2 regions of the Kribbella sp. NPDC051770 genome follow, and region 2 is predicted to be linked to the other one. Evidence: riboswitches for the same ligand, from Rfam matches in the RefSeq annotation. Region 2 holds a riboswitch; the other holds the start of a gene.
What was found. A riboswitch is a leader RNA that binds a small molecule or an ion and turns the genes downstream of it on or off. The one in region 2 is predicted to bind S-adenosylmethionine.

Region 1 (4,408 bases), on a different contig from region 2:
GATGGCCGGTGATCGGCTGGTGCTGCGGACGGATCGGGACGCGCCGCGGGGGCGGGTGGTGTCGAGTGATCTGTCCGGGGAGTTCGTGGACGTGGTGCCGGAGGGGTCGGCGACGTTGCTGGAGGTGCGTGGGACTGCTGATGGTCTGGTGACTGTGTCGCTGGTCGATGCGCAGCCGGTGATCACGCTGTACGACGTGGATGGTGGGAATGCGCGGGTTGTTTCGGCGGGGTCTGGGGGATTGGTCGGGCTCAACGCGTCGGTGAAGTCTGCCGAGATCTTCGTCGGCTTCTCCACGACCGTCGAGCCGACTTTGTCCTATGTCGTGGTCGACGGCGTTGCCCGCGCGCTGCCTGAGCTGGTGCCGTCAGGTGCCTCGTACACACCGCCTGTTGTTTCGGTGGAGCGGCGGGTCGAGCCGGGCCGATCGGTGCCGTACTACCTGATCAGCCGCGGTGATCTCGGCTTCGATGCACCGCGGCCGACGCTGCAGTGGGGCTACGGCGGCTTCCGCATCCCCGTCTTCGCCGACTACCGCCCCGGCTGGGCCGCCTGGCTCGCGGCCGGGGGAGTGCTGGTCGTCACCAACCTGCGCGGCGGTGGCGAGTTCGGCAGCGAGTGGCACGACGCCGGACGGCTCGCGAACAAGCAGAACGTGTTCGACGACTTCATCGCGGTCGCCGAGCATCTCGTGGCGTCCGGCGTGACCACGTCGGCGCAGCTGGCGATGCACGGGCGCAGCAACGGCGGTCTGCTCGTCGGTGCTGTGATGGCGCAGCGACCTGACCTCTTCGCCGTCGCACTGCCCGGCGTCGGCGTACTGGACATGCTGCGCTTCCACCTGTTCACCGTGGGCGCGGGCTGGGCGTCGGACTACGGTCTGCCCGACGACCCGGCCCAGTTCGAGGACCTGCTCGCCTACTCACCGCTGCACAACCTGCACGACGGTACGGCGTACCCGGCGACGCTCGTGGTCACCGGTGACCACGACGACCGGGTGGTGCCGCTGCACAGCCACAAGTTCATCGCCGCGCTGCAGCACGCACAGGCGGGGGAGGCGCCGGTGCTGGCCAGGATCGAGGTCGACACCGGCCACGGGTTCGGAAAACCCGCCGCCATGGTCGCCTCGGAGTGGGCCGACCTGCTGGCGTTCGCCGCTCACCACACAGGTCTATCGGTGCCTTCTTCGTCTTCGGAGCTCTAGCTGCCGGAGCTGCAGCACTCACCAACCTCGTCGTCGGACGGTCTCGCAGGCCTCGCCGAGCGGTGGCTCGGCCTGGTTCAGCAGGTTGGTGAGTGCTGGGTGTTCACCAGATCTGCGGAGCGTCCAGGTCGCGCGGGTCGTCGGCCGGCTGGCAGCCGTACGCCGACTCCTCGTACTGCCGCGTGAGCCCCTTGGTCGCCAGCGTGCGCACCGCACCGACCAGCCGGTCGACGTGCTCACGCGTCGTGCCGAGCCCGAGGCTCGCACGGACCGCCGTACCGGAGTCCTGCAGCAGGTGTCCGACCAGCAGGTGCGCGCAGAACTTCCCGTCCCGCACACCGATCCCGTACTCCGCCGACAGCGCCGCAGACACCAGCGTGGAGTTGAGCCCGTCGATCGTGAAGCAAACCGTCCCGACCCGATCGGCGTCGGCGCCGAAGATGTCGTAGGTCTCCACACCCTCGATCTGCGCCAGACCGGTCCGCAGCCGCGCGAGCAGGCTGCGCTCGTGCTGCTCGATCGCCTCGCGGTGCTGGGCGATCGCCGCGCACGCAGCGGCCAGGGCGATCGCGCCGATGACGTTGGGGGAGCCGCCCTCGTGCCGGGCCGGCCCCTCGTTCCAGACCGTCGTGTCGGTGGTGACAGCGGCGGTCGCGCCGCCGCCGTACAGGTACGGGTCGGCCGCGTTGAGCCAGTCAGCGCGACCGATCAGCGCGCCCGCGCCGTACGGCGCGTAGAGCTTGTGCCCGGACAGCGCGACCCAGTCGACGTCCAGCTGCTCGATGTCGACCTCACGGTGCGGAGCGAGCTGCGCGGCGTCCAGGCAGATCCGAGCACCGTGCGCCCGGGCGACGGCGGCGAGCTCGGCGACGGGGAAGATCTCACCGGTCACGTTGCTCGCGCCGGTCACGACGACCAGCCGCGGGCCCTCGGGCGCCTGACGCAGCGCGTCGGCGACGGCGCTGACCGCCCCCGCGGTGGTGGTCGGCGCAGGGAGCCGAACGGTCCGCTCAGCCGGCCAGGGGAGCAGCGCGGCGTGGTGCTCCGACTCGAACACGATCACGGTTGCGTCGGCCGGCAGCGCCTTGGCCAGCAGGTTGAGCGCGTCGGTGGTCTGCCGCGTGAAGACCACCTGGTCGTCCTCGCGAGCGCCGACGAACGCGTGCACCTCTCGGCGGGCCCGCTCGTACCACTGCGTCGTGATCCGCGACGCGTAGCCGTTGCCGCGGTGCACCGACGCGTACGACGGCAGCGCCGCCTCGACGGCCCGGCGTACGGACTCCAGACACGGCGCACTCGCACCGTGGTCGAAGTTCGCGTAGTCGGTGACCCGCCCGTCGGCCAGCGGCACCAGCAGATCGGCACCGACCGTGGCCGGGATGCTGCCGGTGGTGAGCCGGGCGACCGCCTGCCGCGTGCTGGTGGCGTTGGCCGGCTCGAGAATGGAGAGGATGGACATGCTGCTGCTCCCGGAAGTCCGCACTTGCCGAACGGGGTGTCCGCACGGCCTGGTCCTCACCCGGGGCACCCCACCGCGGTGGAGGGTTGCCGTCCAGCTAGCCGGGGCTTGTCGCTGGCTCTCATGACCTGCCGAAGACGGTAGCCGGGGGAGTGGTGGGTGCGCCAGCAGCTATCTCGCTGTGTGAGATCTTGTGACGTATGGTGAGATGCGGCACGCGGTGACCAGTGTCCCGCCGAGGCGATGTTCGGCTACGGACTCGGCCTGCTGCGCCTGGCCCCGCGGCGAGGCAGACTCGCCGTGGGCTGAAGCGCTCGACACCAACCCGCGCAGCTACCTGAAGGAGGGCCTGAAGTACTTGGCTGGGGGCGCCTGAGTCGCCCCGGGGGAGGATGCGGCGATGCGGCGATGCGGCGATGCGGGGATGTGGGTGAGGGGGATGCGGAATACCGGGACGCAGGAATACCGGGATGCGGGCTGAGCCCTCGTCGGGGGAGGATGCCGGGATGACTTGGACCGCCCCCGCCGTCGAGCGCCCGACCGGCTCGCTCGTCGCCCCCGAGCGCGAACTGCTCGCCGGCTACCTGGACTTCTACCGTCAGACCCTGCTCTACAAGTGCGCGGGCCTGACCCCGGAGCAGCTCGCCCAGCGCAGCGCACCGCCGTCCACCCTGTCGCTGCTCGGCCTGATCCGGCACGCGCGCAAGGTCGAGCGGATCTGGTTCCGGATCCACTTCGCCGACGTACCGGCCGAGCCGGTCTTCGACCCGGCGCTCGGCAAGGACGCGGACTTCGAGCTGATCGACGCGGCCGACGCGCAGGCGTCGTACGAGGCGCTGATCGAGGAGTGGAAGCTGTCCGACGAGGCCGCCGCCGGCCGCTCGCTCGACGACCGCTTCACGTTCTCCGGCGAGGAGTCGTCGCTGCGCATGATCTACATCCACCTGATCGGCGAGTATGCCCGCCACAGCGGCCACGCCGACCTCCTCCGCGAACACCTCGACGGCGTCACCGGCGCCTGACGCGGCGGCCCGTACTTGATCCCGGCAGCTCGGGACGGGCCGCGGCGGTGTCGGCGTGGGCTCCTTTCGCAACGCGTCCGTCGCCTGCGCAACGCGTCCGTTGCTTGCCCAACGCGTCCGTCGCGCCGCCGGCCGGCTCGCCCCGCCCCGCCCCGCCGCCCCTCGTTCTGTTGCTGTGAGCCCCTAATCCCTTAGGCTGCGGCGGTGCCTTTCCCGTTGGCCCACCCGGCCGCCGTCCTCCCGCTGATCCGGAAGCCGTTCGTCGCGTCCGCGCTGGTCGCGGGCGCGCTGGCCCCCGACCTGCTGTACGTCGGCCCGCTCTACACCTTCGCGACCCGCTACATCAACGGCAACCTGACGCTGACCCTCACCCACGACTTCACGTCAGCGCTCTGGCTCGACCCGCTCCTGGCGCTGCTCGGGTTCCTGGTCTTCCACCTGCTGGTGAAGCGACCTCTGATCGCCCTCGCGCCGGCCGCCCTCGCCGGCCGACTCCCAGCACCACAGCGCCCGAGCGTGCTCTGGACCGTCATCTCCCTCTACCTGGGCGGCTTCACCCACGTCCTCTGGGACTCCTTCACCCACGGCGACGGCTACTTCGTCGACCGCTGGTCGTTCCTGACCACCGCGATCACCCCGACCTGGGACGTCAACCGCGTCCTCCAGTACGTCAGCAGCGTCGGCGGCATCGCCCTGATCGCCATCTACCTGTACCTGTGGTGG
Region 2 (4,408 bases):
CTGATCGGCAAGACACTGATCGGTGTCGTCGTCGGTGCGGTCACCGGCAGACTGCTCGGCCGGATGGCGTTCTCGGCGCCGGTGCCGAGCTTCCGGCTGGCCGACTCGCGCGAACCCGTGCTCGCGCTGGCGATGACGCTCGGCGTCTACGGCCTCGCGGAAGTGCTGCACGGCTACGGCTTCCTCGCGGTGTTCGTCGCCGCGCTGGCGCTGCGGTCGGCCGAGCGGTCGCACGACTTCCACGAGGAGCTGCACAGCTTCATCGAGCAGGTCGAGCACATCCTCACCTGGGGGATTCTGCTGCTGCTCGGCGTCGCGATCACGGGTGGGCTGCTGCAGCCGCTGGATGTTCGCGGTGTGGCGATCGGCGCCGCGCTGATCCTCGTCCTGCGGCCGCTGACCGCCTGGCTCAGCCTGCACCGGACGGAGATGCGCCGCTCGGAGCGCTGGGTGACCGCGGCGTTCGGCGTCCGCGGCGTCGGCTCGATCTTCTACCTCGCGTACGCCGGCGCCGACTTCGCCGACGACCTGCCGTGGTTGTGGGCGACAGTCGGGTTCACGGTCGTACTCAGTGTGGTTGTACACGGCATCGCAGCGACCCCGCTGATGCGGATGCTCGAACGCCGCCGCGAGGCCTGAGCCGGCCAGGTGCCTGACGCCTGATCGGTGCCGGGCCGTATGCGCGAGCGGGCGGCTCGACGCCGTGCCGCAGTGCTGAGGCCGCGTGCAGACCAGCCAGAAAGTCCTTCAGTTTCTCGAACATGTCTCCATCGTCCGAGCGCTCGGCCTCGGCGAGAAGTGGCGTAGTAGACGCCTATCGCTAAGATTTTGACATGTCGACAGTCTCGGTGCTCGCGTACGACGGGATGACCGCGTTCGAGGCCGGCATCGTGATCGAGGTGTTCGGGCTGGTCTGGCCCGATATCGACCAGCCCTGGTACGAGCTCAAGGTCTGCACCGAGACGCCCGACCCGATCCGCGTGATCGGTGGTGCGACGCTGTCGACGCCGCATGGGCTGGACGACTTCGCGGCCGCCGACACCGTCGTCGTGCCGAGCGTCGCCAACCCCTCGGCGACCACATCTCCCCAGCTCATCGAGGCCCTCCAGTCAGCGCATCGCCGGGGCGCCCGCATCGTCTCGATCTGCTCCGGCGCCTTCGCGCTCGCGGCCGCGGGCCTGCTCGACGGGCGCCGCGCGACCACCCACTGGCGGTACGCCGACCAGCTGCGCGAGCGCTACCCCGCGATCCACGTCGACCCCGAGCCGCTCTACACCGACGAGGGCGACGTCCTGACCAGCGCCGGCTGCGCGGCCGGGCTCGACCTGGCGCTGCATCTCGTCCGGAAGGACCTCGGCGCCGCCGTCGCGAACGCGGTCGCGCGGCGGCTGGTGATCCAGCCGTACCGCGCGGGTGGGCAGGCGCAGTACATCGAGTCGCCGATGCCGCCGGACCCGGTCGACGCGCCGGTCGCGCGCAGCCTGGGGTGGGCGCTGGAGCACCTGGCCGAGCCGATCGGCGTACCGGATCTGGCCCGCGAGGCCGGGCTGGCACCGCGGACGTACCTGCGGCACTTCACCCGCGAGACCGGTACGACGCCCGCGAAGTGGCTGATCGCCCAGCGGATCCAGGCGGCGCTGGCGATGCTGGAGACCGGGGACGCGCCGGTCGAGGAGATCGCGCTGGCCGCGGGGTTCGCGACGCCGGTGACGTTCCGGCACCACTTCGCCAAGGCGGTGCGGACGTCGCCGTCGGCGTACCGGCGGACGTTCCGCGAGCGCCGTACGGGCTGACGGAGGCGCTCGCAAGCCGAACGCGGAGGGTCGCGCAAGGCTGAGATCTGCCGTCTCGGATGGTGGGATCACAAGACACAATATGGACCCGATTGGGTAACCTCGAACCTGCTCATCCAGAGGGACTGAGGGAAACGGCCCGTTGAAGTCCCGGCAACCCTCCCCGTGGAGGCCTCCTCCTGAGGCGCTCGCGGCGGACCGGTGCCAAATCCGTCCCACGCCGAGATCCGGCGCCCGGGGAAGATGAGGAGGAACCTCTCCATGAGCCAGACCGCCACCCACACCATCCGTGCAGGTGCCTTCGGCAACGGAACGCACCTGAGCTGCCGGGCCTGCGGGGCGAAGTCGGAACTCGGTCCGTTCTACGCGTGTATGGAGTGCTTCGGTCCGCTGGAGGTCGGGTACGAGTACCCGACGATCACCCGCGAGCAGATCGAGGCCGGACCCAAGAACATCTGGCGCTACCAGCCGCTGCTGCCCGTCCCGGTCGACGTGGCCGGCTACCCGAACACCGAGCCGGGCTACACCCGGCTGATCGACGCCGGCAACCTGGCCCGCGAGCTCGGGCTGCGGAAGCTCTGGGTGAAGGACGACTCGGGCAACCCCACGCACTCCTTCAAGGACCGTGTGGTCGCGAGTGCCCTGAGCGCCACCCGTGAGCTGGGCATGAAGGTCTTCGCCTGCCCCTCCACCGGCAACCTGGCCAACGCGGTCGCCGCGGCCGCCGCCCGGGCCGGCATCCGCTCGGTCGTGTTCATCCCGCACGACCTCGAGCGCCCGAAGGTGATCACCACCGCCGTGTACGGCGGCACGCTGGTCGCCGTCGAGGGCAACTACGACGACGTGAACAAGCTCGCCTCCGAGATCGCCGGCGAGGAGGAGGGCTGGGCGTTCGTCAACGTGAACGTCCGCCCGTACTACTCCGAGGGCAGCAAGACGCTGGCCTTCGAGATCGCCGAGCAGCTCGGCTGGCGGATCCCGCAGCAGGTGGTGATCCCGGTCGCGTCCGGCTCGCAGCTGACCAAGATCGACAAGGGCTTCACCGAGCTCGGCAAGCTGGGCCTGGTCGACGCCACCGACTACAAGATCTACGGCGCGCAGGCGACCGGCTGCTCGCCGGTGGCGCAGGCGTTCCGCGACGGCCACGACGTGGTCAAGCCGGTCAAGCCGGACACCATCGCCAAGTCGCTGGCGATCGGCAACCCGGCCGACGGGCCGTACGTGCTCGACGTCGCCCGGCGTACCGGTGGAGTGATCGAGGACGTCAGTGACGAAGAGGTCGTCGAGGGCATCCAGCTGCTGGCTCGCACCGAGGGCATCTTCACCGAGACCGCGGGCGGGGTGACCGTCGCGACGCTGAAGAAGCTGATCGCCACCGGCCAGCTCGACCCCGAGGCCGAGACGGTGATCATCAACTCCGGCGACGGGCTGAAGACGCTCGACGCGGTGGCCGACCGGGTCGGCCCGAAGGTGACCATCCCCGCGTCGTACGACGCCTTCGTGAAGGCAGGTCTGCAGTGAGCGTCAGTGTCCGCGTCCCGACCATCCTGCGGCCCTACACCCAGGGCGCGTCCGAGGTCTCCGTCGAAGGCTCGACCCTGAGCGAGGTGCTGGAGTCGCTCGACGCATCGTACCCGGGCATCAAGGGCCGCGTCCTGGACGACTCCGGCGAGCTGCGCCGCTTCGTGAACGTGTACGTCGACAACGACGACGTCCGGTTCGCCGAGGGGCTGCAGACCTCGATCAAGGACGGCGGTCAGGTCTCGATCATCCCGGCGGTCGCCGGCGGCTGCTGACCCGCACAGCTCGTACGTCGAGACCCCCGGCCGACCGGCCGGGGGTCTCGGTGGTTTCTGGCATGCTATGTCCGGACATGGAGCGGAGCTGTGGAGGACCGGCATGAGTCAGCGTGAGGCTGTCGACGACATCGATCCGTTGATCGGGGCGTTGACGACGTCGCCGGACACGGCGTGCGGCAAGACGTTCCCGGGGCCGGTGCGGCCGTTCGGGATGGTGCAGCTGAGTCCGGACACGGTCAGCGGCGGCGACCACGGCAGCGGCTACTCGGCGGACATGGAGACCATCGAGGGGTTCAGCTTCACCCACCTCGGCGGGATCGGCTGCTACGGCGACCTCGGGAACCTGCAGGTGATGCCGCAGACCGGACCGCTGGTCACCGGGCGCGTCGCCGCCAACAGCCGCTACCGCAACCAGGTCGTGAAGGCCGGCTACTACGCCGTCGACCTCGACCGCTACCAGGTGCGCACCGAGCTGACCGCGACCGAGCGCGCGGGCATCATCCGGTTCACGTACGCCGAGGCCGGGCCGGCGCGGATCAAGGTCGACCTGTCCCGCCGGGTCGGCTTCGACGGGTCGCACTCGGTCGAGCAGCACGTCGTCCTGGTCGACGACCACACGGTCGAGGGCTGGATGCGCTGCGACCGCAGCGGCGGCGGCTGGATCTGCGGCACCGGGCCGGAGTACACGGTGTACTTCTCGCTGCAGCTCTCGCAGCCGGTCAAGAGCTTCACGACCTGGGACGGTGACGACCTGCGCACCGAGCCGTCCCGTACGACGGCCGCCGCGGACGCCGGGTTCTTCGTCGAGCTCGACGT

Region 1: linked by a shared signal. The riboswitch ahead of AB0M01_RS18025 (aminotransferase class V-fold PLP-dependent enzyme) and the one ahead of thrC (threonine synthase) in region 2 are both predicted to bind S-adenosylmethionine.

What each region holds. Positions count from the first base shown of each region.
Region 1 is NZ_JBFAYT010000005.1:46,624-51,031, reverse strand. It holds gene AB0M01_RS18030 (prolyl oligopeptidase family serine peptidase) at 1-1,204, shown strand, start outside; gene AB0M01_RS18025 (aminotransferase class V-fold PLP-dependent enzyme) at 1,308-2,663, opposite strand; SAM riboswitch class IV at 2,679-2,792, opposite strand; gene AB0M01_RS18020 (DinB family protein) at 3,170-3,685, shown strand; gene AB0M01_RS18015 (DUF4184 family protein) at 3,890-4,408, shown strand, end outside.
Region 2 is NZ_JBFAYT010000002.1:266,928-271,335, reverse strand. It holds gene AB0M01_RS07905 (cation:proton antiporter) at 1-639, shown strand, start outside; gene AB0M01_RS07900 (helix-turn-helix domain-containing protein) at 834-1,793, shown strand; SAM riboswitch class I at 1,903-2,043, shown strand; gene thrC (threonine synthase) at 2,055-3,314, shown strand; gene AB0M01_RS07890 (ubiquitin-like small modifier protein 1) at 3,311-3,589, shown strand; gene AB0M01_RS07885 (GH92 family glycosyl hydrolase) at 3,693-4,408, shown strand, end outside.